Regions from separate parts of the Aminobacter sp. MDW-2 genome, predicted to be linked through region 1. Evidence: predicted binding sites of a transcription regulator. Region 1 holds the regulator's gene; the other holds the start of a gene.
What was found. The regulator LexA, encoded in region 1, represses DNA repair genes until DNA is damaged. The targets are predictions, from matches to a motif close to TGTTCNNNNTGTGTTCNG.
Positions count from the first base shown of each region.

Region 2: the regulator LexA is predicted to act here: its motif matches at 9,014-9,031, upstream of H5P29_RS10360 (putative DNA modification/repair radical SAM protein).

Region 1 covers NZ_CP060197.1:4,022,597-4,038,006, reverse strand. Annotated here, with positions in the region: gene gltA (citrate synthase) at 1-323, opposite strand, end outside; gene gltX (glutamate--tRNA ligase) at 508-1,935, opposite strand; gene H5P29_RS19920 (ComEC/Rec2 family competence protein) at 2,234-4,597, shown strand; gene lexA (transcriptional repressor LexA) at 4,724-5,440, opposite strand; gene glp (gephyrin-like molybdotransferase Glp) at 5,546-6,751, opposite strand; gene moaC (cyclic pyranopterin monophosphate synthase MoaC) at 6,752-7,234, opposite strand; gene trpC (indole-3-glycerol phosphate synthase TrpC) at 7,236-8,045, opposite strand; gene trpD (anthranilate phosphoribosyltransferase) at 8,050-9,060, opposite strand; gene H5P29_RS19890 (SurA N-terminal domain-containing protein) at 9,057-10,952, opposite strand; gene tpiA (triose-phosphate isomerase) at 11,100-11,864, shown strand; gene secG (preprotein translocase subunit SecG) at 12,020-12,469, shown strand; gene H5P29_RS19875 (L,D-transpeptidase) at 12,732-13,781, shown strand; gene H5P29_RS19870 (CTP synthase) at 13,931-15,410, shown strand, end outside.
Region 2 covers NZ_CP060197.1:2,113,103-2,128,512, reverse strand. Annotated here, with positions in the region: gene H5P29_RS10410 (DMT family transporter) at 1-476, opposite strand, end outside; gene H5P29_RS10405 (MarR family winged helix-turn-helix transcriptional regulator) at 608-1,120, opposite strand; gene H5P29_RS10400 (intradiol ring-cleavage dioxygenase) at 1,319-2,050, opposite strand; gene H5P29_RS10395 (GTP-binding protein) at 2,235-3,317, shown strand; gene H5P29_RS10390 (WD40 repeat domain-containing protein) at 3,476-4,450, shown strand; gene H5P29_RS10385 (hypothetical protein) at 4,513-4,965, opposite strand; gene H5P29_RS10380 (MarR family winged helix-turn-helix transcriptional regulator) at 5,040-5,471, shown strand; gene H5P29_RS10375 (hypothetical protein) at 5,514-5,957, opposite strand; gene H5P29_RS10370 (aspartate aminotransferase family protein) at 6,118-7,503, shown strand; gene H5P29_RS10365 (glutamine synthetase family protein) at 7,534-8,922, shown strand; gene H5P29_RS10360 (putative DNA modification/repair radical SAM protein) at 9,033-10,271, shown strand; gene H5P29_RS10355 (UdgX family uracil-DNA binding protein) at 10,268-11,719, shown strand; gene H5P29_RS10350 (glycerate kinase) at 11,764-13,029, opposite strand; gene H5P29_RS10345 (heme-degrading domain-containing protein) at 13,048-13,554, opposite strand; gene guaD (guanine deaminase) at 13,612-14,928, opposite strand; gene H5P29_RS10335 (urate hydroxylase PuuD) at 15,039-15,410, opposite strand, start outside.

The sequences.
Region 1 (15,410 bases):
ACGCGGTAGTCGAAGTCGTCCTTCTGCGCCTTGGTCGGCAGTTCGCCGTAGAGCAGGAGGTAGCAAACTTCGAGAAAGTCGCCGTGCTCGGCGAGCTGGTCGATCGGATAGCCGCGGTGCAGCAGGACACCGGCGTCGCCGTCGATGAAGGTGATTTCCGATTCGCAACTTGCGGTGGAGGTGAAGCCCGGGTCGTAGGTGAATGCGCCGGTCGTTGCGTAGAGCGATGCGATGTCGATCACATCTGGTCCGACCGTTCCGCCGCGGACCTTGAACTCGTGGGTCTGGCCGCGGAACTCCAGTTTGGCGGTCGAATCAGTCATCGCATACTCCTTAGTGCTGAGTTGCCGCCTTGCGCGGCGCAATCGTCATAACAAGGCAACCCATTAGGCCCGGAACGCTTGAACTCGCTTCCCAGCTTTCCCGCTGCTTTCAAATTGACCTGTTGCCGCAATGTTGCACCGCAACAGCCTCATTTCAATGCAAAACTAGGAAAGCACTGCTGACCTAATCGATTTGATCAAAAATGCGGGCTAGACTTTCGTCGCGCCCTAGAACGGCGAGCACATCGAACACTCCGGGGGAAGTGCTCTTGCCCGTCAGGGCGGCCCGCAAAGGCTGCGCCACGCCGCCCAATTTCAGATTTTCGCGGCCGGCAAACTCGCGGATCGCGGCCTCTGCATTGGCCGCCGTCCAGTCGGCGGCAGCGACCGTCGCGAGCGCCGCATGCGCGCCCTTGAGGATATCCTTGGCTGGGCCGGCGAGCAGGCCGGCGGCCTTCTCATCGAGCGGCAGCGGACGCTGGGCAAACAGGAAGCCTGCGCCGTCAGCCAGTTCGATCAGCGTCTTGGCACGCTCCTTGAGGCCCGGCATGGCGGCAAGCAGCTGTGCCTTGCGCGTGTCGTCGAGCCCGCCGAGGATGGCATCGCCGCCGGGCAGATAGGGCAAGGTGACAACGAAGATGTCGAACAGCTTCTTGTCGTCCATCTGGCGCATATGAACGCCGTTTAGCGCCTCGAGCTTGGCAAAGTCGAAGCGTGCCGCACCCTTGTTGACGTCCTCGATCTCGAACCAGCTGATCATGTTCTCGATGCTCATCACCTCGTCGTCGCCATGGCTCCAGCCGAGGCGGGCGAGGTAGTTGAGCAGGGCCTCAGGCAAATAGCCCATGGCGCGATAAGCATCGACGCCGAGCGCGCCATGGCGCTTGGACAGTTTTGCGCCGTCCGCACCATGGATCAGCGGGATATGCGCCATCACCGGCACGTCCCAGCCCATGGCGTTGTAGATGACGGTCTGGCGCGCGGCGTTGGTCAGGTGGTCGTCGCCACGGATGATGTGGGTGACGCCCATGTCGTGATCGTCGACGACGACAGCATGCATGTAGGTCGGTACGCCGTCCGAACGCAGGATGATGAAATCGTCGAGATCCTTGTTGGGAAAGCGCACATCACCCTGCACGCGGTCGAGCACCAGCGTCTCGCCGTCCTGCGGCGCCTTGATGCGAATGACCGGCTTGACGCCAGCCGGCGCCTCGGACGGGTCGCGGTCGCGCCAGCGGCCGTCATAGCGTGGCGGCTTGCCCTCGGCGCGCGCCTTCTCGCGCATCTCGGTCAGCTCTTCCTGCGAGGCGTAGCAATAATAGGCTTTGCCCATGCGCACGAGTTCTTCGGCCACCTCGCGATGGCGCGGCGCACGCTCGAACTGCGAAATCGGCTCACCCTCCCAGGTCAGGCCGAGCCAGGTCAGGCCCTCGAGGATCGCGGCAGTTGCGGCGTCGGTCGAGCGCTCGCGGTCGGTGTCCTCGATACGCAGCAGCATGGTGCCGCCGGTGTGGCGGGAATAAAGCCAGTTGAAGAGAGCGGTACGCGCGCCACCAATGTGCAGATAGCCGGTGGGCGAGGGGGCGAAGCGGGTGACGACAGGCATAGCGATTTCCAAGGGAAGCAGGGCGCTTGGCCGAAAACCGGCGGCGCATGGCGTTTGTGTGCGGTTGATGTAGCATAGAAGGTCTGGGGCGCAAGAGGCAGGCCCGATGGGCGACCGCATGCGGGAGGGGCAAGCCGGTAACAATCCGGTGGTAGAAGCCAGCGAGCGCGACTTGCTGACCTCTCCGGCTGTGCCTGCCGTTGCGTGGACACCACCAGCTCTGCCCGAGAGAGATGCTGCTCCTGACGCCGATGCATCGCCGTTTCAGCGAGGACACAAGTCCTGGCTACGGCAAGGATCGCAATTGCTGGTCGGTCACCGGATCACCGCACGATCCACCCTGGCCGCGATCGAAACGGAACTCGACCGCGGTGCGGCGTTCCTGCTTCTTCCGGTCTTTCTGGCCGCTGGTGCCCTGGTGTATTTCGCGCTTCCGAACGAGCCGGATCTCGCGCCGCTCGTCATTGTGTCAGCGACACCGGCCGTCCTCGCCTTCCTAACGCGCGCACGGCCGCCTGTTCACTACGCGCTCGCCGCACTCGCCGCCTCAATGCTCGGCATGGCGGGTGCAAAGTTCGAGACCGAACGCATGGCAACGAAGATGCTGGGCGCCGAGATCTCGACTGCCATCACCGGGCGCGTCGTCGAAATCGACAATCTGGACAAGGGCAGGGTGCGGCTGACGCTCGACGTTCTGGCGACTGCGCGCCCGGTCTTGCGTTATACGCCCGATCGGGTGCGGCTCGTTGCCCGCAAGCTTCCTGAGGGCGTCATGGCGGGGGCCGAGGTGACGGGTTATGTCAGGCTGATGCCGCCGTCCGGGCCTGTGCGGCCGGGCAGCTATGATTTTTCCTTCGAAAGCTATTTCGATGGCATCGGCGCCAGCGGCTTTTTCATGAAAGGCCCAGAGTTTGCTGCAACCACCCAGCCGCTGTCGGCCAGTGATCGTGCATTCGCGTCGATCGAGAATGTGCGCCAGAAGATTGCCCAGCGCATTCGCGACCGCATTGGCGGTCCGGAGGGCGAAATCGCGGCTGCCCTGGTCGTCGGCGTGAGCGGCGGCATTCCCGAGGATGTCAACGAGGCGCTGCGGCGTACCGGGCTCTACCACATCATCTCGATCTCGGGTCTGCACATGGCGATGGTCGCAGGCACGGTCATGCTTTTGATGCGGCTAGGCTTCGCCGCCTTTCCCGGCTTCACCTCGCACCGGCCGGTCAAGAAGTACGCGGCAGGCGCGGCACTGCTCGCCACCGGTGGCTATCTGTTCATTTCAGGCGCCGAGGTCGCGGCGCAACGCAGCTTCATCATGCTGGCGGTGATGCTGACGGCCGTGCTGCTCGACCGCGCAGCACTCACCATGCGCAACCTGGCGATCTCGGCCGTTGTCGTGATCATGATCTCGCCCCACGAAGTCGTCGGGCCGAGCTTCCAGATGTCGTTCGCCGCAACGGCAGCCCTCGTTGGCGCATATGCCTGGTGGTCGGACCGGCGGGAGGAGCAGGCGCTGCCGGTCGGTCAGAGATCGCTGCCGTCCAAAATCTGGCGCTGGCTTGCGACAGTTGCGATAGGTCTCGCCGCGACGTCGGTGATTGCCGGGCTCGCGACCAGCGTTTTTGGTGCATGGCATTTCCAACGTGTCTCGCCCCTCAGCCTGTTCGCCAATCTGGCAGTCAGCCCGTTTGTGTCTGTCCTGGTCATGCCCTTTGCCGTCATGGCTGGCATCTTCATGCCGCTTGGACTCGACGGCCCCTTCCTCGACACGATGGGCTTCGGCCTGAAGGCAATGATTGGCATCGCCACCTGGTTCTCCGAGCGCTCGCCGGTCGATGCGGTCGGCCTTGTCTCGTCACATGCGGTATTGTTGCTCACTGCAGCACTCGTCATCGCGTCGACGGCAACGACCTGGCTGCGCGCCGCCGCACTGCCATTCGCGGCCCTTGGGCTGCTGACGGTCGTGGAAACGGAAACGCCCACGGTTCTCGTTTCGGAAGATGGCCGCCTCGTCGGCGTCCCGGTCGACGATGGCAAGCTGGCCGTCAATCGCGTCCGGCCGAACCAGTTCACCGTCGACAACTGGCAGCGCGCGCTGGCGTCGGAAACACTCGTCACCCCGGCCCGTTCGGCCGCGAATGCAACGAACGGGACTGTCCGTTTGCCCAGCGAGACCGGCTCACAGCCAACAGCCGAGGCAGATGTCGCCGGTACGATACCCGGCAATCCAGTATCTGGAGAACTAAACGCTGCCGGCGCGGACGCCTTCGTCTGTGACAGCGAGCTGTGCACGGTTCAACAACCGGAGGGGGCACGGATCGTCCATGCGGCGAATGCGAGCGCCGCTGCACGAGCCTGCGACAACGCGGATCTCATCGTCGTCGACGATGCCACGGCAAGCGACGTCTGCCCCGGCGTGGCCGTGCTCACCAAACGCGAGCTGGCGCGCCTTGGCAGTGCGTCGATATTCATCACAGCCGCGGCGGCTGGCGTAGATCGGGCGGTCGAGATACGCCACGCCGTGGCGGAACCGTACCGCCCGTGGCATGCGCAGCGCCAATTTTCGCGCGAGGCGAGGGGCCTGCCACCCTACAAGCGAGTGGAGATGCCCCCAAAGACATCTGCCGGGGCAACCAAGGCGCACCCGAAAGCGCCGACTGCGACCACACGGTGAGTCCGAATCTGTACCCGCCGTCGCAGAGCCGTCAGATACGGCACGATAGCAACAGTGCAGATCAGTCCGGCTTACAGATTGCAGCAGGATGGACAGGCCGAGCTGGCGGAAACGCAGCCCCGGCAATCAATAGCGGCGGATCAGGCCGACAAGCTTGCCCTGCACCTTGACCCTGTCCGGTCCGAAGATGCGGGTTTCATAGGCCGGATTGGCGGCCTCAAGAGCGATCGAGGCACCCTTGCGGCGGAAACGCTTGAGCGTCGCTTCTTCGTCGTCGACGAGGGCGACGATGATCTCACCGGGATTGGCCGTGGTCGAGCTGCGGATGACCACAGTGTCGCCGTCGAAGATGCCGGCCTCGATCATCGAGTCGCCCTTGACCTCGAGCGCGTAATGCTCGCCGCCCATGATCATGTCTGGCGGCACCGAAATCGAATGCGTCTTGTGCTGGATGGCGTCGATAGGCACACCGGCAGCGATGCGTCCCATGACGGGAATGGCAACCGCCGAAGCAACATCGTCGTCATTGCCGGCCGACATGCTGCGTGACGGCTCGGGTTTGCGGCCGAGGCTACCCTCGATGACGCTGGGCGAGAACTTCTTCGCCGCGTTGAGGCCAGGCGCGATCGAATCGGGCAGGCGCAGCACTTCAAGCGCGCGCGCCCGGTTGGGCAGGCGTCTGATGAAGCCGCGTTCTTCGAGCGCCGTGATCAGGCGATGGATGCCGGACTTGGAGGCGAGGTCGAGTGCTTCCTTCATCTCGTCGAAGGACGGCGGAATACCCGCTTCCTTCAGCCGCTCGTGGATGAATAGCAAAAGCTCGTGTTGTTTGCGCGTCAGCATCGCCACCCCCGAGGAATCAGAAGAAAAACAAACCCAGAACAAACACTATCTGTTCCAGTTGTGTTCCGCAACTGTTGATATTTCGTGAAGGGTGGAAGGTGCTGCTCAGCGCAACATCATCACCTGGCAGGCGCTGCCGGCTTCGACTGCAGGCGCGAAGGGCACCCGCACGATGGCGCAATTGGCGTCGGCCAGCGTGCGCAGCATCGAAGAGTCCTGGATCAGGTAGGGTGTGACGACGAGACCCTCAGCGGTCTCGCGCGCAATCGCGCGGACAAAGTCCTGGCGCAGGTCGTTGGCCGCCATTGCCGTGTCGAGAATGCCGTTGCGCATGTCGGGCGAATAAGGGCGGCCGCCAAGCTTCGCCAGCAGAGGTTTCAGGAAAATCTGCGAGCAGATCAGGCTGGCGACCGGATTGCCCGGCAAGCCGACGCAGCGGCTGTTGCCGAGCCGGCCGAACATCAGCGGCTTGCCCGGGCGCATCGCGATCTTCCAGAAGTTGAGATCCATGCCGAGATCGGTCAGGACACGGTGAACGAGGTCGTGGTCGCCGACCGAAGCGCCGCCCAGCGTGACGATCACATCGGCGTCGGCGGCGAGCGCCTTGGCGACCAGTGCGGAGATTGCCTCGGTGCGGTCGGCGGCGATGCCGAGATCGAGTACGCGCGCGCCAACCGACTGAACGATCGCCGCGACGCCGTAGGCGTTGGAGGCGATGATCTGGTCGGGCCCTGGATTGCTGCCCGGCGGCAATAGCTCGTCGCCGGTGGCGATGATGGCGACCAGAGGCGCCCGCAGCACTTCGACGCTGGGATGATTGGCAGCTGCGATCAGCGAGAGCCCTGCCGGGTCGAGCACACGTCCTGCATCAAGGATGAGGTCGCCCTGCTTGAAGTCGAGGCCCCTGGCGCGGATGTTACGGCCAGCAAGCGTTGGCTCGAGCACCGCGATCTCGCCATTGCCGAGATCGCGAACGTTCTCCTGAATGACGACGGTATCAGTGCCTTGTGGCACCGGTGCGCCGGTGAAGATGCGGACGCACTCGCCTGGTCCGACGGTGCCCGTGAACTGCTTGCCGGCGGGTGCCTGGCCGATAACCTTGAGCTGCGCCGGCAGTGAAGCGATGTCGGCGGCCTGGACGGCGTAGCCATCCATGGCGGAGGCGTCAAAGGGCGGCTGGGTGCGCAGGGCGTGTAGTGGAGCCGACAGCACGCGGCCTGATGCCTGGGCAAGGCCGACAGTTTCCGTGCCGCGCGGTTCGGCAGCGTCGAGCAGGCGCGCCAGGGCGTCGGCGACGGGCAGCAGCGCCATCTATTCGGCAGCCTTGTAGTCGCCCGACTTGCCGCCGGTCTTCTCGACCAGCCGGATGCCGGAGATCACCATGCCGCGGTCGGCGGCCTTGGCCATGTCGTAGATGGTAAGGCAGGCGACCGAGGCAGCCGTCAGCGCTTCCATCTCGACGCCGGTCTTGCCGGTGACGCGGGCAAGCGCCGTGACGCGCAGGCCGGGCAGCGCCTCATCTGGCTCGATCTCGACCGAAACCTTGGTCAAAAGGATGGGATGGCAGAGCGGCACGAGTTCATGCGTGCGCTTGGCGGCCATGATGCCGGCAATGCGGGCGGTGCCGAGCACGTCGCCCTTCTTGGCGTTGCCCGACAGGATCAACGCCAGTGTCGCAGGACGCATGACGACATGGCCTTCGGCGATTGCCGTGCGTGTCGTCTCGGCCTTGTCGCCGACGTCGACCATGTTAGCCTCGCCGGTGGCGCCGATATGGGTGAGGGTGGTTGCCATGTCAGGCGCTTGCCAGGGCTGCGCCATCGAGCAGCGCACGCGTCGCCGAGGTCACGTCGGCCTGCCGCATCAGGCTTTCGCCGACGAGGAAACTGGAGATGCCGGATTTCCGCAGACGCAGGCAATCGGCATGCGTAAAGATGCCGCTTTCGCCGACCAGCAGCCGGTCTGCCGGCACCATCGGCGCCAGGCGCTCCGACGTGTCGAGGCTGACCTCGAATGTGCGCAGGTTGCGGTTGTTGATGCCGAGCAGGCGCGACTGAAGCTTCAGCGCGCGTTCTGTCTCTTCTTCGTCATGGACCTCGACGAGCACGTCCATGCCGATTTCGAACGCCTCATCCTCGATACGCCTGGCATCTTCGTCGCTCAGGCTCGCCATGATGATCAGGATCGCGTCCGCGCCCCAGGCACGTGCTTCGTGCACCTGGTAGGGCTCGAACATGAAGTCCTTGCGCAATGCCGGCAAGGCGCAGGCGTCGCGCGCGGCGGTCAGGAACTCCGGTGCGCCCTGGAAGGATGGCGTGTCCGTCAGCACCGACAGGCAGGCAGCGCCGCCGTCGGCATAGGCCCTGGCGAGCGCCGGCGGATCGAAGTCGGGACGGATCAGGCCTTTGGACGGGCTCGCCTTCTTGATCTCGGCGATCAGGCCAAAGCGGCTTTCACTGTGCCTGGTTTCGAGTGCCGCGAGAAAGCCGCGCGGCTTGGTGACGTCGCGGGCGCGCGCCTTGAGCTCGGCGAGCGGCAGCAGCGCCTTCGCTGCGGCGATCTCGTCGCGCTTGTAGGCTTCGATGCGGCGCAGGATATTGGCCATGTCTCTATCCGTTCGAAACGGCGACCAGTCGGTCGAGCACTGCCTTGGCGCGGCCGCTGTCGATTGCCTCGGCGGCAAGCGGCACGCCTTCGCCGATCGTTGCAGCCTTGCCGGCAACGACGAGGCCGGCACCGGCATTCATCAGCACCGTGTCGCGATAGGCACCCTTGGCACCTTCGAGAACCCCGCGCAGGGCAGCGGCATTGTAGGCGGAATCGCCGCCGCGCAGCTCTTCGCGCGTATGCTTGCTCAAGCCGACCTGTTCGGGCGCCAGCGTAAACGTGGTGATCACACTGTCCTTGAGGGCTGCGACATGGGTCTCACCCGTCGTGGTGATCTCGTCATAACCGTCGCCGTGGACCACCCAGACGTGCTGGGCGCCAAGTTCCTTCAGCGTCTCGGCCACCGGACGCACCCATTCGGGCGAGAACACGCCGACCAGCTGGCGGTTGACGCCGGCGGGATTGGAGAGCGGGCCGAGCAGGTTGAAGATGGTGCGGGTGCCAAGTTCGACGCGGGTCGCGCCGACATGCTTCATCGCCGGGTGATGCGCCGGCGCGAACATGAAGCCGACGCCGGCGTCATGGATGCAGCGGCCGATCGCCTCGGGCGTGAGGTCGATGTTGACGCCAAGGGCGGTCAGAACGTCGGCGGCGCCGGTCAGCGAGGACAGGCCGCGATTGCCGTGCTTGGCGACAGGCACACCTGCGCCCGCGATGACGAAGGCCGAGGCAGTCGAGATGTTGACGCTGTGCGAACCGTCACCGCCGGTGCCGACGATGTCGATGGCATCGGCAGGGGCTTCGACGCGCAGCATCTTGTCGCGCATGGTGGCAACGGCGCCCGATATCTCGCTTACGGTCTCGCCGCGCACCCGCAGCGCCATGAGAAAGCCACCGATCTGGCCGGGCGTGGCTTCGCCCGACATGATGATGTCAAAGGCCTCGCGTGCCTCCTCGAAGGTGAGAGGGGTGCCCGCGGCGACCTTGGCGATATGCGGCTTGAGTGCGCTCATGGCGTTCCCACCGCAAGTGCGCGGGTGATCGCCGCCTGGTTGATCGTTGCTTGATACTCGCCCTGGAGCTGGGCGACGATCTGGTCGAGCAGGTCGTCCGACATGCCCGAGGCAAACTGCTTCTGCGCGTCCTCTGGCACCGCGCTCTTGTCCGCACCGGCCGGCTCGAACACTTCGGCGACCTTGAACAGAATCTGCGCATCGCCGGCGGGGGCGGGGACGATGCCAGTGCCGCCCTGGCCCATTGCAAACATCGCGGAGGCACCCTCGCGGCCAAAATCGGCATCGTCGGCCTCGCGCTTGAGGCCGCGCTTGGTCTGCTTTTCGAGCTTGAGTTCGCCTGCGATCACGTCGAGCGAGGCACCGTCCTTGAGGCGCTTCTCCAACTCGTCGGCTTTTGCCTTGAGACGCTTCGTCGCTTCGGCAGCGGTCCAGTCGGCGACGACCTTCTCGCGGACCTCGTCGAGCGTGCGGTCGCGGGCAGGCGTGATCTCGTCGACCTCGTAGAAGACGAAACCATTGGTGCCGACATTGAGCGGCGGGTTTTCGGTGCCGGATTCGGCGGTGAAGGCCGCCTGGATCAGGTTGCGCGAGTCCGGCAGGTCGTTGACGATGGTGCCGTCTGGCTGCTGGCCGGCGCGGTCGATGGCATCGATCGTCACCATCTTGAGCTTCAGCTTGTCGGCGGCAGCCTTCATCGACTCACCTGCGGCGCGGGCGTCCTCGTAGGAGTCGTGCACGTCGAGCAGGATGCGGTTGGCTTCGGCCAGCGCCAACTCCTTGCGGATCTGGTCCTTGACCTCGTCGAAGGTCTTGACGGTTTCCGGCGTGATCTCGCTGACGCGGACCAGCACTGGGCCGAAAGCGCCCTGGACGACGTCGCTGACCTGATTGGCCTGCAGCGCGAAGGCGGCGTCGGCGACCGCCTTGTCGGCGATCCTGTCCTTGGTCAGCGAGCCGAGGGCCACGTCAGCCGCGGTCTTGCCCTGGTCGGCGACTACCTTGTCGAAGGTCGCACCACCCTTGATCGCATCGGAAGCAGCCTTGGCCGCATGGGCGCTCAACACAAGCTGGTCGATCTTGCGCGTCTCGGCGGTGGTGAAGTGCGACTTGTTCTTGTCGTAGTCCTGGCGCGCCTGTTCTTCGGTCACGGCTGCGGCATCCATGATGTCTTCCGGCTCGAGCTTGACGTAGCTCAGCTTGCGGAATTCAGGGGCGGCGTAGTTCTTCTTGTTTTCCTCGAACCAGGCCTTGAGCACGTCGTCGCCCGGTGCCGCGATCGGCTCGACGAGCGACTTGGGCAGCGGCAGGTAGTCGATGGTGCGATCTTCGCCGCGGTAAAGTGCGACGGCGCGCAGGAAGGTATCAGGAGCCTCGAGGCCGTCGGAAACGGCTTCGACGATTTGCTGGCGGACCGCAACCTGGGCGCGGTTCTTCAGATAGTCTTCGGGGCGCATGCCGATCTGGCGCAGGATGTATTCAAAAGCCTGGCGGTCGAACTTGCCGTCGGCGCCGCGGAAGGTCGGGTCGTCCCAGGTGAGTTCGGCGAGGCGGTCCTTGGAGAGGCCGAGGCCGAGCTTGCGTGCCTGTTCGTCGAGCACCGCACCGGCGACGAGCTGCGAAAGCACCTGGTTGTCGATGCCGAGCGCGTTGGCCTGGTCGCGGGTCAGGCGCTGGCCGAACTGCTGCGACATGACGTTCATCTGGCGGTCATAGGCGAGGCGGTATTCGACACCTGTAACATGCGTGCCGCCGGCCGTGACCACCTGGTCGCCGCCGAACTGGCTCATCATCTGACCCGAGATGCCCCAGATCGCGAAGCTGACGACGAGGAGCAGAAGCAACAGCTTCGCAACCCAGGTTCCAGCAGCACTTCGCATCGATTCGAGCATGTAACAGATCCCGTATACGCGCATTGTCGCATGCGCCTGCATGAACGAAGCGCAATAGCGCCCTTCGCCGCCAGTGTCGATTGCTTTGTGGCTTGTTTTTGGTAGTGAGGTTGCCCGAGCGAACATCGATTTCGAGGGAAGAGCACTATGACGCCAGGAATCCGCCCACTCGTTGCCGGCAACTGGAAAATGAACGGCACCAGCAACTCGCTCAACGAATTGCGCAACATTGCCGGCGGTTTCATGAGCGGCCTCGATGCCGAGACCGACGCGCTTCTGTGCGTGCCGGCGACGCTGCTTTCGCGTGCTGCCGAGATCCTGCACCGAACCCCGGTCAAGATGGGTGGCCAGGACTGCCATGCCAAGGAGAGCGGCGCCCATACCGGCGACGTTTCCGCCGAGATGCTCAAGGACGCCGGTGCCAGCCACGTTATCGTCGGTCACTCGGAGCGCCGCACCGACCATGGCGAAACCGACGAGATCGTGCGTGCCAAGGCGGAAGCGGCTTGGCGCGCAGGGCTGGTTGCCGTCATCTGTGTCGGCGAAACCCATGCCGAGCGGGAAGGCGGAACGACGCTGCAGGTATTGTCGCGCCAGATCGAAGGCTCGGTGCCGACGACGGCAACGCCTGCCAATGCTGTCATCGCCTATGAGCCGGTCTGGGCGATCGGCACCGGCTTAACGCCCACGGCTGCCGATGTCGCCGAGGCGCATGCCCATATCCGCGAACGCCTTGCCGCGAAGCTGGGGGCGTCGGCTGCCAAGATGCGCATTCTCTATGGCGGTTCGGTCAAGCCGTCCAATGCCAACGAATTGCTGGCTGTCGCCAACGTCGATGGCGCATTGGTCGGCGGCGCCAGCCTCAAGGCGGCAGATTTCCTCGGCATTGCCGACGCCTATCGCAAGCTCTGATTCACCACACGTGACCGTTGCAAAGGCAACATGTCACCCCATATTCGGCCGGCGGGCTTGGAAATGCCTAGAAAGCATTGTATTGAGCCGCCTCCGGAGTGCCGGGCGCTTTTGTGCGCGGCCCTCCCACGTCAGGAAAGATCCCAGGAAGCGCAATGGAAACCGTCCTCATCGTCATCCACTTGATGGTCGTGCTCGCCCTTGTCGGCGTTGTGCTCCTGCAGCGCTCTGAAGGCGGCGGCCTCGGTATCGGTGGCGGATCGGGCTTTATGACGGCGCGCGGCGCTGCCAACGCGCTGACTCGCGCCACCGCCATCCTCGCGACGGTGTTTTTCGTCACGTCGCTGACGCTGTCGATCGTTGCCCGTTACGGCGCCAAGCCGACCGACATCCTCGACCGCGTACCGACTACCCAGAGTGGAACCACCGGCGGCAACGGCGTTCTCGACCAGCTCGGCGGGTCGACCGCTCCGGCTGCTCCGGCATCAGACGCCACGGCACCCGCGGCTCCCGCGACTCAGCCCGCCGCGCCTGCCGCTTCGGGCACCGAGCAGCCAGCTCCGGCCACGCCGGCAGCCCCTGCGACGCCGCAGGTTCCTAACTAACTATTTACCCTTTGCCGCAACCTGTTGTTGTTTGAACACAGTTGCGGCAAATGCCGCGTCAATCACGACAATTCGATTGGTCAGCCGGTGGTGCCTCCCTTGAGGCGCCTCCGGCTAATCTATTATAGCAGGGTTGCGGCATTCGGCGGGGGAGCCTTGGGGGCACCGCGTTTGGTCGCAAGAAAATTTCGCGTTGAACGTTCGGGATCCCTTCGCCATGCAGCTCCGCCGCATCCTTCTTGCTGGCCTTTGCGCCACTTTCATGAGCTCGACAGCCTTTGCCGCCACCTCGGCCGGCACCGTTGCGGCGCCGCAGCCTGCCGCAAGCGACGTCATCACTGTCGCCGCCAAGAGCGATGCTGCTGAACTCAAGCTGCTCAAGAAAAAGAAGAAGCCGACCGACGAGGACTTGTCGCGAATCAAGGACCTCGAAGCCAAGATCAAGGCCGATAAGGAAGTCGCCCGGCTGAAGATGCTCGAGGCCAAGAAGATGGCGATGCGGGCCGCAGCCAAGGCGAAGGCCGAACAGGCCCGCGAACTTGCCCGCCTGAAGAAGTCTGAAAAGGCTACCGCCCAGGTTGCCACCGCCTCAGCTCCGGCTCCCAAGCGCGATCTCCAGCCGCTCGCTGTGATGAAGCCGATCGAGCCACTGGCGCCCGATGTCGCGGAAGTGGCTTCTGCCGGCAACAATGGCGAGCTGCGCAGCGAGAGCCAGGATCGTCCGCGCCAGACCGGCCTGCTCGCCGGCATCTTCGGCGGCAGCGCGCCGCAGCAGTCGATGCTGCCGCAGACACGTGCGCTCGACGCCGTGCTGCAAGCCAAGCAGGCCAAGAAGCAGTTCAAGGTGAAGTCCGACTTCGAGCCGCAGGAAGTCTCGTTCTCCGGCTACGAGCGCGGCCAGATCGTCGTCGATACCGGCGCGCGCTATCTCTATCTGATCGAATCGTCGTCGACGGCGCGCCGCTATGCGATTGCGGTCGGCCGCGAAGGCCTGGAGTTCAAGGGCAAGGCCACCATCGGCGACAAGCAGGAATGGCCGCGCTGGATCCCGACCAAGGAAATGCAGGAACGCGAGCCCAAGAAGTACGGCCAGTACAAGGACGGCATGAACGGCGGGCCGGAAAACCCGCTGGGAGCGCGTGCCATCTACCTTTACCAGGGCAAGAAGGATACCCATATCCGTATCCATGGTACCAACCAGCCGCAGACGATCGGCACAAACTCTTCGAACGGTTGCTTCCGTATGGTCAACGACCACGTCATGGATCTCTACAACCGCGTGAGGATGGGCTCTGAAGTCATCGTCATGTAAGGCGTTTTCATAACGCTGATAGCGGGCCGGCGGTCACGCCGGCCTTTTTGTTTGCATGGCCTACAGGCAGCAACACTGAACAGCCAGATAGGGAAAAGTCCGACGCGGCGGATTTTTCTCTGGCGGAATCGATTTGGCCGCGTTAAGCGATGAATCCCATGGCGCGATATGTTTTTATTACCGGCGGCGTGGTCTCTTCCCTTGGAAAAGGCATAGCCGCAGCGGCCCTCGGGGCTCTTCTGCAGGCACGCGGATATCGCGTGCGCATCCGAAAACTCGATCCGTATCTCAATGTCGATCCGGGAACGATGTCGCCTTACCAGCATGGTGAGGTGTTCGTGACCGACGACGGCGCGGAAACCGATCTCGATCTGGGTCACTATGAGCGCTTCACCGGGCGTTCGGCGAACCAGAGCGACAACATCACCACCGGCCGCATCTACAAGAACATCATCGAACGCGAGCGGCGCGGCGACTATCTCGGCGCAACCGTCCAGGTCATCCCGCACGTCACGGACGAGATCAAGAACTTCATCCTCGACGGCAATGACGAGTACGACTTCGTGCTCTGCGAGATCGGCGGTACGGTGGGCGACATCGAGGCGATGCCGTTCCTCGAGGCGATCCGCCAGCTCGGCAACGACCTGCCGCGCAACAACGCTGTCTATGTCCATCTGACTTTGATGCCGTACATCCCCACCGCTGGCGAGCTCAAGACCAAGCCGACCCAGCATTCGGTCAAGGAATTGCGCTCGATCGGCATTGCGCCCGACATCCTCCTGGTGCGCGCCGACCGCGACATCCCGAAGGAAGAACGCCGCAAGCTGTCGCTGTTCTGCAATGTGCGCGAATCCGCCGTCATCCAGGCGCTCGACGTCGGCCACATCTACGACGTGCCGCTGGCCTACCATAAGGAAGGTCTGGACTCGGAAGTCCTGGCCGCCTTCGGCATCGATCCGGCACCCAAGCCGCGTCTCGACCCTTGGCAGAATGTGTCGCAGCTGATCCACAACCCGGAAGGCGAAGTTACCATCGCCGTGGTCGGCAAGTACACGGGCCTCAAGGACGCATACAAGTCGCTGATCGAGGCGCTGTCGCATGGCGGTCTCGCCAACAACGTCAAGGTCAAGCTCGACTGGATCGAAAGCGAAGTCTTCGAGAAGGAAGATCCGGCTCCATTCCTCGAAAAGGTCCACGGTATTCTGGTTCCCGGCGGCTTCGGCGAGCGAGGCTCGGAAGGCAAGATCCTGGCGGCCAAGTTCGCCCGCGAACGCAAGGTGCCGTATTTCGGCATCTGCTTCGGCATGCAGATGGCGTGCATCGAGGCTGCCCGTTCGCTGGCCGGCATCGAGGCTGCTTCGTCGACCGAGTTCGGTTCGACCAAGGAGCCGGTCGTCGGCCTGATGACCGAATGGCTCAAGGGCAACATGCTCGAGAAGCGCAAGGCTTCGGGCGATCTCGGCGGCACGATGCGTCTCGGCGCGTTTGACGCCAAGCTTACCGAAGGCTCGAAGATCGCCGAGATCTATGGCGACACCGACATCTCCGAGCGTCACCGCCACCGCTACGAGGTCAACATCGACTACAAGGACCGCCTCGAAGAGTGCGGCCTGGTCTTTGCCGGCATGT
Region 2 (15,410 bases), 1.9 Mb from region 1:
ATGTGCCCCATGTCGAAGCCGCCGAAGCCCGGCCGGGTGATGACGAGCACGCCGATGAAGCCGACGAAGACCGCGAGCCATCGCCGCCAGCCGGCCCATTCGCCAAGCAGCGGCCCGGCAAGGGCGGTGATGACCATCGGGCTGGCGAAGTTGATCGACACGGTTTCGGCCAGTTGCAGGGTCTGCAGCGCGAGGAAATTGAAGATCGTCGAGCCGAACATGAAGACGGCGCGCAGGATCTGCAGCCACAGGCTCTGCGGCACCAGCCGCTCCGGCCGCTCCCAGGCCTTGAACAGCACGAGCACGATCAGCGCATGCACGGCAAAGCGCACCCAGGTGACGAAGGGTGCCGCCATGCCTGATGTGACGAGATGCTTGGCGCTGGTGTCGAGGAAGGAAAACACCAGGCCCGAGGCAAATATCAGCAGGATCGCCGATGATGGCGTTGCGGTTTCTGCTGGTTTTTGAGGAGACACGCTGGCAGGCCGGGCAAATGACTAGGGATGCTTGGCTATTGCGCCCATCGCGGTTGCCCGGCAAGGCAAAAGACGTGGACCAGGCTATTTTCCATCCCGGATACCGGGATGGAATGTCTCTGCCGTGACGGTTACTCCGCCGCTTCGGCTTCCACTTCGGGCTCGACCTCGGTCGTGCCCTCGACGTCGGCGGCAGCCTCGTCGTCGATCAGGGTCAGGTCGGACAGGTTGGCCTCGATGCGCAGAAGGAGCTTGGAAAGCTGCTTGACGTCCTTCTTGTCAAAACCTTTGAGCGCTTGCTTTTCGGTCTTCTTGACCGACTTTTCGACGGCGCGGATGGCGTCACGGCCGGTCTCGGTGAGGAAGATGTGGGCCTGGCGGGCGTCGGTGTCCGATGCGCGCTTTTCCAGGAATCCCTGGGCCTGCAGCCGGTTGATGGTCTTGGTGATGGTCGGCGGCCGCACGCCGAGGCGCGAAGCGAGCTGGCCGGGGGTCTGGCCGTCATCATCGTGCAGCGACAGCATGATCTGGTCCTGGCCGGCATAAAAGCCATGCGCCAGAAGCCGTGCGGCCAGCGAGGTGCGCGCCAGTCGGGCGACCTGGTGAAGCCGGCTCATCGCCGCGCCTTTGTTGGACTTGGACATCCGCATCTCCTGCGCCACGCCTCGTACCGTGATGGCCGAGAATAGTTGCTGCGTGGCCCTTTGCAATCGACCGCACGGGAGATTGTTGCCTGCTCGTTTTGCCGGCAACCGACCACCCGCACGAGCGCTCTGTGCCAGACGCATGTTACAGTTCGATGACAGATACGCTTCGCCGGCAAATCTTCCGGGCGATAGACGTCATCCTGCCCGTCTCACGGCAACGATCATCAGCGCCTCGTAGGCGGATGCGGCTTCGCGCACCGTGCTCTGCACGCCGGAACCGGCGCGGCGCAGGATGCCGTCGTCGGCGTTCATCGTGTCGCGTTGTCCGCCACGCTGATTGTAGGGCGCCCTGGTCGAGAAGATCTGCTCGCTGAGATCGTCGGGAAAGAACATCTGCCCGGTCATGGCCCTGCCCTCCTCCGGAAACGCCTTGAAGTGAATGTGGGTGGTGCGACCGCGGTACCAGCCGGGATAGATGGTCTGGAAAGTCGCGATGCCGGCCGTGTCGGCCCGCTGCCAGCCGCGCAGGAATTTTTCGCCTGACGTATCGACGTCGCGATTGTCGCCCTGGCCGGGATAGCCGGAATAGTGCCCCGTGGCATCGCAGTGCCAGAGGTCAACACGCGCGCCCTCGATCGGATTGCATGCTTCATCGACGATCTGCAGGCGTACGGTGAGGCCGACGCCTTCGCGGCCTTCGGTGATCTCGCTGCGCTCGAGCTCCGGGTCGAAATAATAGGGGCCTTCGGTGGTTTCGGGTGTAATCGAGCAGACGCCGGCTTCCGGCAAGAGCAGCGAGCTCGCTTGCGGCGAGGCTTGCTTCGCAAACAGCTGCACCGGCACGAGCGCGCTGCCGCCCGCCGTCACCGCAATCAGGCCAAGCGCCCGGCGGCGGTTGAGTGTGCTGGGGAAAGGTGCCTTGCGCATGGCTGGGTGTCTCCACGAATGGGTCGGCAAGCCCCTTGCCTGACCGTCAATCTAGGTGCGGTCGCACCTCGCTCCCAATGAAACTTCCGTAATGTTCATCAGGTGGCGCCACCGTGCCGTTTGAGACGTGCAAAAGCTTGGCCGGCATCCTATATGAGGCCTCTATTCGATCCCGAGGACGACCATGACCGAAACCCAGACCCAAATCCCCGTCACCGTGCTGACCGGCTATCTCGGTTCCGGCAAGACGACGCTACTCAACCGCATCCTTTCCGAGAACCATGGCAAGCGATATGCGGTCATCGTCAACGAATTCGGCGAGATCGGCATCGACAACGACCTGATCGTGGAATCCGACGAGGAAATCTACGAGATGAACAATGGCTGCGTCTGTTGCACCGTCCGCGGCGACCTGATCCGCGTCGTCGAAGGCCTGATGCGCCGCCCGGGCCGTTTCGACGCCATCGTCGTCGAGACCACCGGCCTCGCCGACCCGGTGCCGGTCGCCCAGACCTTTTTCATGGACGACGACGTCCGCTCCAAGACCAAGCTCGACGCGGTGGTGGCGCTCGTAGATGCCAAGCACCTGCCGCTGCGCCTCAAGGACAGCCGCGAGGCAGAAGACCAGATCGCCTTCGCCGACGTCGTCGTGCTGAACAAGACTGACCTGGTTACATCAGACGAGCTGCGCGACGTCGAGGCTGCCGTGCGCGCCATCAACCCGTCCGCCAGGATTCATCGCACCACCCGCGCCGGCGTGGCGCTCGACCAGGTGCTCGACCGCGGCGCTTTCGACCTGAAGCGCGTGCTGGCCGACGACCCGCATTTCCTCGACGCCCATGATCATGACCACCACCACGATCATGAATGCGGCCCGAACTGCGACCACGACCACCATCATCACCACCACGATCATGACCATCATGATCACGACCACCACGAGCATGGCGCGGTGTCGCCGATCCACGACGTGACGGTGCAGTCGGTGTCGCTGCGCGGCGGCGAGATGGATTCCAAGAAGTTCTTCCCCTGGATCGAGAAGATCACCCAGATGGAAGGCCCCAACATCCTACGCCTCAAGGGCATCATCGCCATCAAGGACGATCCGGACCGCTACGTCATCCAGGGTGTGCACATGATCATCGAAGGCGACCACCAGCGTGCCTGGAAGGACGACGAAAAGCACGAGAGCCGGCTGGTGTTCATCGGCCGCGAACTCGACGCCGAGCGCCTGAAGCGCAGCTTCGAGGCTTGCCAGGCAGCCTAGCCATCGGAAAACCCACGGCCCTCGATGCATCGGGAGCCGGTCGCTTGCCTCGCCTCAGATGCGAGCTGAGCGCCAGCGTCGACCCAGTGTCGAAGTTGACGCTTGCTCAACCTGTCCTTAGGGGTGAGGACAAATCAGCACCGGAAGTTTTACAGCCCATGCCGACAGTCGCCCCGCTTGATCTCGACGGACATTGCGTCACTGCAAGCTTCCTCGACGACATTCCCTTCTTTGCGCTTGCCGACGGCATGGTGCACTGGCTCGACCATGGCCAGAGGTCGGTCAGGCTGCATGACGGGCTGCTGTCGGCGACGACGACGGCCAAAAACGACCTGATGATCTCGGGCGGCGAAGACGGCAAGGTGATGACGCTGACCTCGGCCGGCGTTACCGCTGAACTGGCGAGCGTCGGCAAGAAGTGGGTGACGTCGGTCGCTTCAGGCCCGCAGGGAGCCGTGGCTTACGCCAGCGGCCGCAATGCCTGGGTGCGCTTCGCCGACGGCAAGACCAAGGAGTTCGCCCACCCGCGCTCGGTCGAGGGCGTGGCCTTTTCGCCGAAGGGCATGCGCATCGGCGTTGCCCGCTACAATGGCGCGACGCTGCATTTCCCCGCCGCCGACGGCACGCCGACCGAACTGCAATGGGACGGTGCGCATACCGGCATCACGTTTTCGCCCGACGGCGCATTCCTGGTGACCACCATGCAGGAAAACGCCCTGCACGGCTGGAAACTCGTCGATGCCAAGCACATGCGCATGACCGGCTATCCCGCCAAGGTGAAGAGCCTGTCGTGGAGCGCCAAGGGCAAATGGCTGGCCAGCTCCGGCGCGCCGGCGGCGATCGTCTGGCCCTTCACAGGCAAGGACGGCCCGATGGGCAAGGCGCCGCTGGAACTCGGCACGCGCGGCAACACCATGGTGACCTCGGTTGCCTGCCATCCGAGCGAAGACATCGTCGCCATCGGCTATGAAGACGGCATGGTGCTGGCGGTCCGTTTTGCCGACGCCAAGGAAGTGCTGCTGCGCCGCCCCGGCAAGGGCGCCATCACCTCGATGGCCTGGGACAAGGAAGAACGCCGTCTCGCCTTTGGCAGCGCCGCCGGCGATTGCGGCGTCATCGACATCACCGGCTAGCACAATTCCAGGGAGAGACGTGAAGCGGCTTTTCCTGGAATGATGCGGATTCCGCGCGAAACTCAGCCGGCGCGTACAGCCCCCGCCGGCTTGCGCCGCAGTGCCAAGCCGTCGCGCATATTGAGCGACAGAAGCGCAATGTTGAGGGCTCCGGCCGCCAGCTCCAGTGTCTGCACGATGATGAAGGCCGTATCGAAACGGCCTTCCGCCGCCCAGCCGGCAAGTACATAGGCCGACGGCAGCAGCACCAGCAGGCCATTGGCGGCGATGATGCGCATGCGCCGCTTCTTGTGCTGGACGCCAGGGCGCCTCCAGCCCTTGCCGAGCGAGAATTCCGTGCCACCGGCAATGATCATCGCCGGGATGAGCACCACCATGCCGGCGAGAATTACGGCCTTTGCCGTGGCGATGATCTCGGCGTTGGCGGTCAGTTCAGCGGCAATTGTGGCAATCCAGAAACAGCTGACAGTGAGCAAGGCAACCCCGCCGGCCGCGGCATGAAGTTTCGCTTTCATCGTCGAATCTCCAGTTTACATAGCAAGCTATATATAGTTGCATAGCATGCTATTCAACAGCTATTCCTCGCGGCATGGCTTTTCAGAAAGAACGCTCCGCCGGATATCTCGCCAACCAGATGGCACGCCTGTTCGCCAAGGGCCTGCACGAGCGCATCCGCCCCCTCGACCTGGCGCCGGCGCAGTTCATGACGCTGCTGGCATTGTGGGACGAAGATGGGCTGACGCAGATCGAACTGGTGCGGCGCCTCGACGTCGAACAAGCGACGATGGCCAATACCCTGACCAGGATGGAGCGTGATGGGCTGATCGAACGGCGCGCCAACCCGGAGGACGGGCGCTCGCAGGCAATCCACCTGACGCCAAGGGCAAAGGCGCTTCGCGACCCGGCCACGGCTGCCGCCCGCGCCCAGAACGCAGCTGCCCTGGCGGACTTTTCCGAGGAGGAACGGGAAACCTTCCTGGCACTGATGCGGCGCGCCATCGCCGCCATGCACAAGGACTAAACGCGCGCCTGCGGGACAAGCGCGTCGGCCTATCCGGCCGGACTATTCGACCAGGCAGGTGGCCCGGCCGGTGAAATTGTAGGTCTTGCCGTCGCCGCCGGTGGCGTCCGTCATGTCAAACACCGTGACCGAATACTGACCGATATAGTCGCCCTCGTCGCCTGACTTGGTCCGGACCGTGATCTCGACATAACCATGCGGTTTGTCGGATCCGCGCTCGCGGTAGACCACCATGCGCAATTCCTCGCCGTCGAGCCAGTATTGCGCGAGATGGTCGCGCTCGAAGCTCATCTTGCGCAGGTCCTGCGAAATCGCCTTGTGGGAAATCTCGATTTCGCCGCGGAAGTTGAACACCGGGCTGCCCATGCCGCGAGTGACGCCACTCTCGATGGTCAGCTTCACTGCCTCATCCTTGGCACCGCAAGAGAGCCCGCCAGAGGCACCGGCCGGGCCCGCCGCAAGCAGGATCGACATGGCAGTCATCATAGCACGCATCGCTCATCACCCCCAAAGCACAGTGTCATGATCGCCATTGCGATCGATGGGTCAAGATGGCCGCGCTGAGCCAACAGAGACCCTTGCAACGGCCAGTTGCCGTTTGTGGGAACGGCTGGCTAGAGTGGCGCCCGTCTGTCCAATGGGAGCCATGATGAACCGTATCGAACGACCTGAAGCCACCGAAGGCGGCGTGCCTTTGTCGCGCATCGCCGAACTTGCAGCGACGGAGGCGGACATCTTCCGCCGCGCCCGCCCAAAATCGGAGGCCGCGGTGGGCAACGGCATGGCCGGGTTCTTCAACGGCGTCCCGATGCACTGGATGAAAGACTGGCCGACGCCCTTCCCCATCCTGGTCGACAAGGCGAGCGGCGCCACGATCACCGACATCGACGGCATCAGGCTGGCCGACTTCTGCCTTGGCGATACCGGCTCGATGTTCGGTCATTCACCGGCACCCGTCGCCCGTGCGATTCGCCGGCAGGCGGCCCGCGGCCTGACCTACATGCTGCCGTCGGAGGATTCGCTCACGCTCGGCCTGCTGCTGGCAAGGCGCTTCGGCCTGCCGCATTGGCAGATCGCGACGACAGCCACCGACGCCAACCGCTTCGCCCTGCGGGTCGCCCGCGCCATCACCGGCCGCGACAAGATCCTCGTCTTCAACGGCTGCTACCACGGCTCGGTCGACGAGACGATGGTGCGGCTCGACGGCGGCAAGCCGATCAACCGCCCGGGACTATCAGGCGAGTTCCGCGATCTCACCCAGCGCACCCGCATCGTAGAGTTCAACGATCTTGCGGCGCTGGAGAAGGCGCTGAGCCATGGCGACGTCGCCTGCGTCATATCAGAGCCGGTGCTGACCAATTCCTGCATGGTGCTGCCCGAGCCGGGCTTCCTCGAAGGCGTGCGCACGCTGACGCGGCAAGCCGGCACGCTGCTCCTGATCGACGAGACCCACACCATCTCGACCGGCCCCGGCGGCTATACAAGCAAGCACAATCTCGACCCCGACCTGTTCGTGCTCGGCAAGCCCGTCGCTGGCGGCGTGCCGGCCAGTGTCTGGGGCATGAGCGAGGAGGTCGCCGCCCGCTACGCCGCCTACAATGCCACCAAGGAGCCGGGCTATTCCGGCATGGGCACGACGCTGTCGGCCAATCCTCTGCAGTTCGCGGCGATGCGCGCCACGCTCGAAGAGGTGATGACGGAGGCGGCCTACGCCCACATGGAAAAGCTGGCCGAACGGCTGGCCACGGGGCTCGACAAGGCGATCCGAAAACGGAAACTGCCTTGGCACGTGATGCGCGTCGGCGCCCGCGTCGAATTCATCTTCGCCCCCGGTCCGCTGCGCAATGGTGGCGAGGCCGAGCATGCCCACGCCTCCCGGCTGGAGGCTGCCATGCATGTGGCGCTGGTCAATCGCGGTGTCCTGATCGCGCCGTTCCACAACATGATGCTGGTCTCGCCGGTGACGACAGCGCGGCAGGTCGACAAGCTGATCGCAGCTTTCGACGACATTGCCGCCCGTCTTGCGGTATGAGACAAGGCAGAAGGACAATCGAGTGACATCATGACATCATCTTCCGGCTCGACCGTCGACGAAGCGAGAGCCTTCCTCGACGCGAACCCCGACATCGAAGCCTTCGATATCGTGCTGACGGACGCCAATGGCGTCGGCCGCGGCAAGATCATCCGCCGCCACGAACTGATGGGACTTTACGAAGGCGGGCGCCACCTGCCCATCTCCATCCTCGGCCTCGACATCACTGGCGAGGACGTCCACGAGACCGGGCTGATCTGGGATTCCGGCGATGGCGACCTCCGCGCCTGGCCGATACCTGGCACGCTGAAGCCTTTGCATGGCACCAGCCCCGCCCGCGGCCAGGTGCTGATGTCGATGTTCCATCTCGACGGCGCGCCAATGACTTCGGACCCTCGGCTTGCGCTGAAGCGACAGGTCGACAGGCTGGCTGAAAAGGGCCTCTATCCTGCCGGCGCCTTCGAGCTCGAGTTCTTCCTGCTCGCCAACGAGCGCGACAGCGACGGCAAGGTCCAGCCGGCCCGCGCCGTGCTCGATGGCCGCGCCTCCGGCAAGACCGAGGTCTATTCGGTCGATCACCTGCATGGCATGGAGCCGCTGTTCTCCGACATCTATGCCGCCGCAAAAGTGCAAGGCATCCCGGCCGAGACCGTGATCTCGGAATATGCGCCGGGTCAGTACGAACTCACCTTGCGCTACCGCAAGGACGTGATGCAGGCCGCCGACGACCTGTTGATGCTGAAGCGCCTGGTGCGTGCCCAGGCCCGCCGCCATGGCGTCACTGCCTGCTTCATGGCCAAGCCGATCGAGAAATATGCCGGTTCGGGCATGCATTTTCACGTCTCTCTGCTCGACAGCGACGGCAACAACGTCTTCACCGAGGCCGCGGAAGGCACCTGGGAGCCGAAGCTGCTGCATGCGCTCGGCGGCCTCGCCGAGACGATGGCGGAATCGATGCTGGTGTTTGCGCCGCATGCCAACTCGTGGCGTCGCTTCGTCTCCCAGTCCTACGCACCGGTGGCCCCCACCTGGGGCGTCAACAACCGCTCGGTGGCGCTGCGCGTACCGGCGGGCGACGCCAGGAACCGCCGCATCGAGCACCGTCCCTCCGGCGTCGACGCCAACCCCTATCTCGTCGCCGCGACCATCCTCGCCGGCATCTCGAAGGGGCTGGAGGAGCAGCTCGATCCTGGCCCGGAAACGTCTGGCAACGGCTACGAACAGGCCGAAGTTACTGAAAGCGTGATGCCACCGGACTGGCGCTCGGCGATCGAGGCGGCGAAAGCGTCGGAGTTTCTCCGTGAGGCGCTGGGCCACGACCTGCACCGCACGTTTACGGCGATCAAGGAAAGCGAATATTTCCGCGTCGCGCGCACGGTGAGCGAGCTCGACTACCACCTTTATCTGCACGAGGTGTGATCCCCGGGATGGCGGTTGATCCGCCATCCACTCCCGACGCGTCGTTCACAATTTGCCGCATCACAGCGAACCCTCTGGCCTTGGCAGCAAAAAGAACATAGCATGAACAAATGGCAGTTCTTTCAACCCGCGAGAAACTCGCGATCCTTTCCGACGCCGCGAAGTATGACGCTTCCTGCGCCTCGTCAGGCGCCGGCGGGCGCGACTCGCTCAAGTCTGGCGGCATCGGCTCGACCGAGGGCATGGGCATCTGCCACTCCTACGCTCCCGACGGCCGCTGCATCTCGCTGCTCAAGATCCTGCTGACCAATTTCTGCATCTACGACTGCAGCTACTGCATCAACCGCTCGTCCTCCAATGTCCGCCGCGCCCGCTTCACGGTCGACGAAGTGGTGCGGCTGACCATGGATTTTTACAAGCGCAATTACATCGAGGGATTGTTCCTCTCGTCAGGCGTCATTCGCTCGCCCGACGAGACCATGACAGAGATGGTGGAGGTGGCGCGGCGGCTGAGGCTCGACGAGAAATTCGCAGGCTACATCCATCTCAAGACCATCCCCGAGGCGTCTGCCGAGCTGATCGAGAAGGCAGGCCTCTATGCCGATCGCCTGTCGATAAATGTCGAACTGCCGACCGATGAGGGCGTGAAGAGGCTGGCGCCGGAAAAACGGCCGGAGACGATCCGCGTCTCGATGGCAAAGCTACGTTCGAAGATCGAGGAGAAGGCGGAGCCGACGCTGAGGACGAAGACTCGCGAGCGTTTTGCACCGGGCGGGCAGTCGACGCAGATGATCGTCGGCGCCGACGCCACTTCAGACGCCCGCATCCTCAAGACCAGCGCCCGGCTCTATGGCAGCTACCAGTTGCGCCGCGTCTACTATTCGGCCTTCAGCCCGATCCCCGACGCCTCTTCTGCCCTGCCCCTGAGGAAGCCGCCGCTGATGCGCGAACACCGGCTCTACCAGGCAGATTGGCTGATGCGCTTCTACGGCTTTGAACAGGGCGAGATCCTCGACGGCACGCCTGACGGCATGCTCGACCTGGAGATCGACCCCAAGCTCGCCTGGGCGCTGCGCAACCGCGCCTCCTTTCCCCTCGACGTCAACCGCGCCGACAAGGAGAGGCTGCTGCGCATCCCGGGCCTCGGCACGCGCGCAGTGGAGCGTATCCTGGAGACCCGCCGCTTCAAGCGGTTGCGGCTCGAGGACGTTGGCCGTCTTTGCCAATCCATCACCAAGGTCCGCCCGTTCATCGTCGCCGACGGCTGGTCGCCGGGCGCCGCCACCGACGCTGCACGGCTGCGCGAGGCGATTGCGCCGAAGCCGCGGCAGCTCGAGCTGTTCCGATGACCGGCCAACCCGCCTTCCCACTGGCCGCCTACGCCGTGCATCTCGCCGGCCCGACCGACTTCGACGGCTGGCGCGATGCGGCACGCAGGCTGAGCACCAACGAGGTGAAGCCCGAGGACATCGAATGGCATGTCGGTGGCGAAGGGGACGAGCTGCCGGCGCCGACCCCGGGCGTCGAACTCAGGGTCTCCCGACATTTCATCGAGCGCGCGGCCATCGTCACCTGCCATTCCGACAGCGAACGTTTCGCACTGCTCTATCGGCTGCTGTGGCGGCAGCGTAGCGAGCCTCATTTGCTCCGCATCGCCTCCGACCCCGACGTGCGCCGCTTCGAGGCGATGGAAAAGTCGGTCAGGCGCGACGAGCACAAGATGCATGCCTTCGTCCGTTTCCGGAAGATCGGCGACGGTGACGAAGAGCGCTTCGTCGCCTGGTTCGAGCCTGACCACTTCATCCTCGAATTGGCAGCACCGTTCTTCGTGCGTCGCTTTACCCGCATGCACTGGGCGATCCTGACGCCACACGGCTCGGCTGAATGGGACCGCGAAAGACTGGCGCTAGGCCCCGGCGCTTCGAAGGATGATGCGCCCGCTGCCGACCAGTCGGAGGAGATGTGGCGGACCTATTTCGCCAACATCTTCAATCCCGCCCGCCTCAAGGTGAAGGCGATGCAGGCGGAGATGCCCAAGAAGTATTGGCGGAACCTTCCCGAGGCGTCGCTCATTCCGGAGCTGATATCAGGCGCCGACGCGGCTGCCCGGGAGATGATCGCGAGGATGCCGACGATGCCCGCAGCGCATCACCAGGCGATACAAGCCAGACACTGGCCGGCTTTGGAGCCGTCGCCGGAGACAGAGGCGCATTCGATCGACGCTCTGCGCCAGCAAGCAAGCCAGTGCCGGCGCTGTCCGCTGTGGAGCGAGGCGACGCAGACGGTGTTCGGCGAGGGTTCTGACAATGCCGAACTGGTGTTTGTCGGCGAGCAGCCCGGTGACCAGGAGGACCTGCAGGGCCGGCCATTCGTCGGCCCGGCCGGCAAGATCTTCGACGCGGTGCTCGGCGAAGCCGGCATCGAGCGGACGGCAGTCTACGTCACCAATGCCGTCAAGCACTTCAAGTTCGAACCGCGCGGCAAGCGTCGCATCCACAGCAAGCCCAATGCCGGCGAGGTGCAGGCTTGCCGCTGGTGGCTGGCGCAGGAGGTGACGCTGCTAAAGCCGAAGCTGATGGTGGCGCTCGGCGCGACCGCGGCCCAGTCGCTGCTGGAGGCGCCGGTGGCGATCACCAAACAGCGCGGGCAGACCATCAAACGCGACGACGGCCTCGCCGTTTTCCTGACGATCCACCCGTCCTACATCCTGCGCATCCGCGACCCGCAGGAGGCGGCAGCCGAGCGCGCCCGCTTCGTCGCCGACATCAGGACGGTGCGCGCGATGATGGCCGGCTAACGCAAGGCCAAGACCCGTCCCACCCGGCAAAAGGCGTATGCCAGCTACCGGATCAGGATCGCCCTGAGGTCGTTGACGTTGGTGCCGGTCGGCCCGGGGACGAAAAGATCGCCCACCGAGTTGAACGCCGTCCAGGCATTGTTGCCGGCCAGCATCGCCTTGGCGTCGACGCTGGCAGCATGCATGCGCGAAACAGTGGAGCCGTCGGCAAAGGCGCCGGCATTGTCCTCGGAACCGTCGATGCCGTCGGTATCGGCGGCCAGCGCGTCGATGCCCTGGAGGCCGTCGATGCCGATGGCGAAGGCAAGCAGGAACTCGCTGTTGCGGCCTCCCTTGCCCTTGGCCCTAAGGGTCACCGTGGTCTCGCCGCCGGACAGGATCAGCACCGGCTTGTTGAACGGCCGGTTGCGGGTCGCGACTTCGCGGGCGATGGCCGCATGCACGCCACCGACCTCGCGTGCCTCGCCCTCGATGGCGTCGGAGAGGATAACGGTCTCAACGCCCTGCTTGCGCGCGGCTTCGGCGGCAGCGTCGAGCGACACGGCGGCAGAGGCGATGACATGCACCTCGTTGCGGGCGAAGCGCGGGTCGGTCGGCTGCGGCGCGTCGGCGGCAGCCGAGTTGATGTGGGCGATGACATTGGCGGGCAGCGCGATGCGGTAGGTTTCGATCAGGCGCAGCGCATCGGCGCGCGACGTCTCATCAGGCACCGTCGGACCCGAGGCTACCAAAGCCGGATTGTCGCCGGGAATGTCGGACACGACAAGCGAGACGACGCGGGCGGGATGCGCCGCTGCAGCCAGCCGGCCGCCCTTGATGCCTGAAATGTGCTTGCGAATGGTGTTCATCGCCGAGATCGGCGCGCCGGAAGCGAGCAGCGCCTCATTGACGGCGATCTCATCGGCAAGGGTCAGGTTCCCCGCCGGCGACGGCAGCAGCGCCGAGCCGCCGCCCGAGATCAAAGCGACGACGAGGTCGTCCTCGGTCAGGCCGGAGATCGTCTGGAGCAGAAGCTTCGCCGCTTCGAGGCCGTTGGCGTCGGGCACCGGGTGCGAGGCCTCGACGATCCTGATGCGCTCGCAAGGGGCGGCAAAGCCGTAGCGGGTGACCACCACGCCCTCCAGCGGTCCGTCCCAGGCTTTTTCGAAAGCGGCCGCCATCTGGGCCGAGCCCTTGCCGGCGCCAATGACAATCGTCCGTCCCTTGGGCTTTGCCGGCAGGTGGCGGCGGATGGTGAGCTCGGGATCGGCGGCCGCCACGGCGGCTTCGAAAACGCTGGTCAGCAACTGCTTCGGGTCGGTCATGGCCATCGGGACGTTCAAACTCTTTCAGCTGTTCGCAACGGGGGGCAAGGCGAGTTCGCGGCTGGGAATGCCGAGATGCTCGGCGACCGCCGCCACCACCACCTCGTGGTCCTGGCGCTCCGGCAGTCCTGAAACGGCAATGGCACCAATGACACCGACGCCCTTGACCTTGATCGGGAAGCCGCCGCCGGCCAGCACATAGTCTTCGATGGGCAAGGCCTCGCCGATCGGGAAGGTACGGTCCTCGCGGGCCTTGGTCAGCACCATGCGGTAGCTGCTGCGGTGGAAAACCTTGACAACATTGATCTTGCGCCGCGCCCATTCGGTGTTGCCACACGTCGAGCCCGGCAGGGCGCAGTAAAACAAGGTCCGGTCCCAAAGCCTGATGTCGACCACGATCGGCAGCTTTTCGGCAACGGCGCGGGCGCGGATGGCCGAGCCGATATCGAAGGCAACCGCCTCGTCGAAGCGCTCAAAGACCAGTCGGTCCTCCTGCTCGGCGATCTTTTTCAGGTCCTCGGCTGCTGCCATCGTCCGTTCCTCCGTCAGACACGGCTCACATGGCAGACGCGAGGCAATGACGCAAGGTCAGGCAGCCTGATCCATCGTCGTCTTGGCGGCTTTGCCTGCGACATAAACTTCCACCACGGCGCGGTCGTCGCCGAGCGTCTGCAGCAGGAACAGCTCCTCGGCCAGCGTGCCGCAGCGCTCCATCCTGAGCCGCATGCCAGGCGTGGCGCGGGCGTTAAGCACCACGAGGTCGGCGTCGGTGCCGACGTCGAGCGTGCCGACCTTGTCTGCTATCGACAGCGCCTCGGCATTGCCGCGCGTCAGTTGCCAGTAGGAAGCCAGCGGGTTCAGCTTCTCGCCGTTGAGCGCAATGACCTTGTAGGCCTCGTCCATGGTGCGCAGCATCGAATAGTTGGTGCCGCCGCCGACGTCGGTGGCGGTGGCGATCCGGAGCGGCCTGTCACGCTTGCGGTAGCGCTGGTAGTCGAACAGGCCCGAGCCAAGGAACAGGTTGGAGGTCGGGCAGAACACGGCGATCGAGCCATGCTCGGAGATCGCGTCGGATTCACGCTCGCCGAGATGGATGCAGTGGCCGAGCAGCGTGCGTTTGCCGAGCAGGCCGTAGTGTTCGTAGACGTCGGTATAGTCGCGCGACCAGGGATAGAGCTCCTGGGTGAAGGCGATCTCGGCGTGGTTTTCCGACAGATGCGTCTGGATGTGCAGGTCGGGATGCTCGCACGCCAGCTGGCCGGCCATCTCCATCTGCTCGGGGGTCGATGTGATGGCGAAGCGCGGCGTAATGGCATAGTGCTGGCGGCCCTTGCCGTGCCATTCCTTGATCAATGCCTTGGTATCGTCATAGCTCGCCTGCGGCGTATCGAGCAGACCGTCGGGGGCATTGCGGTCCATCATCACCTTGCCGGCGATGTTGAGCATGTTGCGCTCATGCGATTCGGCGAAGAACGCCTCGGCCGACTGCTTGTGCACCGAGCAATAGGCGGCAACGGTCGTCGTGCCGTGGCGCACCATCTCGTCGAGGAACAGGCGCGCGATGCGGCGGCCATGCTGGGTGTCGATGAAGCGCGTTTCCTCGGGGAAAGTGTACTTGTTCAGCCATTCCAGCAGCTCGGCGCCATAGGACGCAATGATCTGCATCTGCGGGATATGGACATGCCCATCGATGAAGCCGGGCAGGATCAGATGCGGGCGATGGTCGACGACCTTGGCGTCACCGGCCTGGGCCGCGATCTCCGAATAGGCGCCGACGGCCGCGATCTTGCCGTCGCGCATCAGCACCGCACCATCTTCCTCATAGGCATAGGACGCATGGTCGTCTGCGCTATCGGGCCAGCGCAGGAAGGACAAGGTACGGCCGCGAAGGAGTGTGGTGGTCATGATCGAACTCTACAGGCTTTCTGGCGTGGCCACATCGCGGCCCGTTTTGCCGCGCGTCAAGGTGAGCGCGACGAGCGCGCCTCGAACTTTCAATCCGTAGGTCGCAGGCGCTACTTGCGCGCCTGTTCATACCAGGCGACCAGCAACGCCCGCTCCTCGGGTGTGATCTGGGTCACGTTGGCCGGCGGCATGGCATGGCTGCGGCCAGCCTGCAGGTAAATCTCACGCGCATGCAAGGCGATTGCGTTGTCGGTCTCCAGCACCACGCCCTTCGGCGCATGGTAGACGCCTTCGTAGGACGGCTCGTTGGCGTGGCACATGGCGCAGCGGCCGAGAACCGTGTCACGAACCTTGGGGAACTGGGCTGCGGCAATATAGGGCTCGGTGAGGACGGAGGCGTTCTTGTCCTCGCCGGTCAATACCTTGGGCACGGTCGACAGCCACATGATGACGACGAACAACAGGGCAGCGGCGAGCCAGGT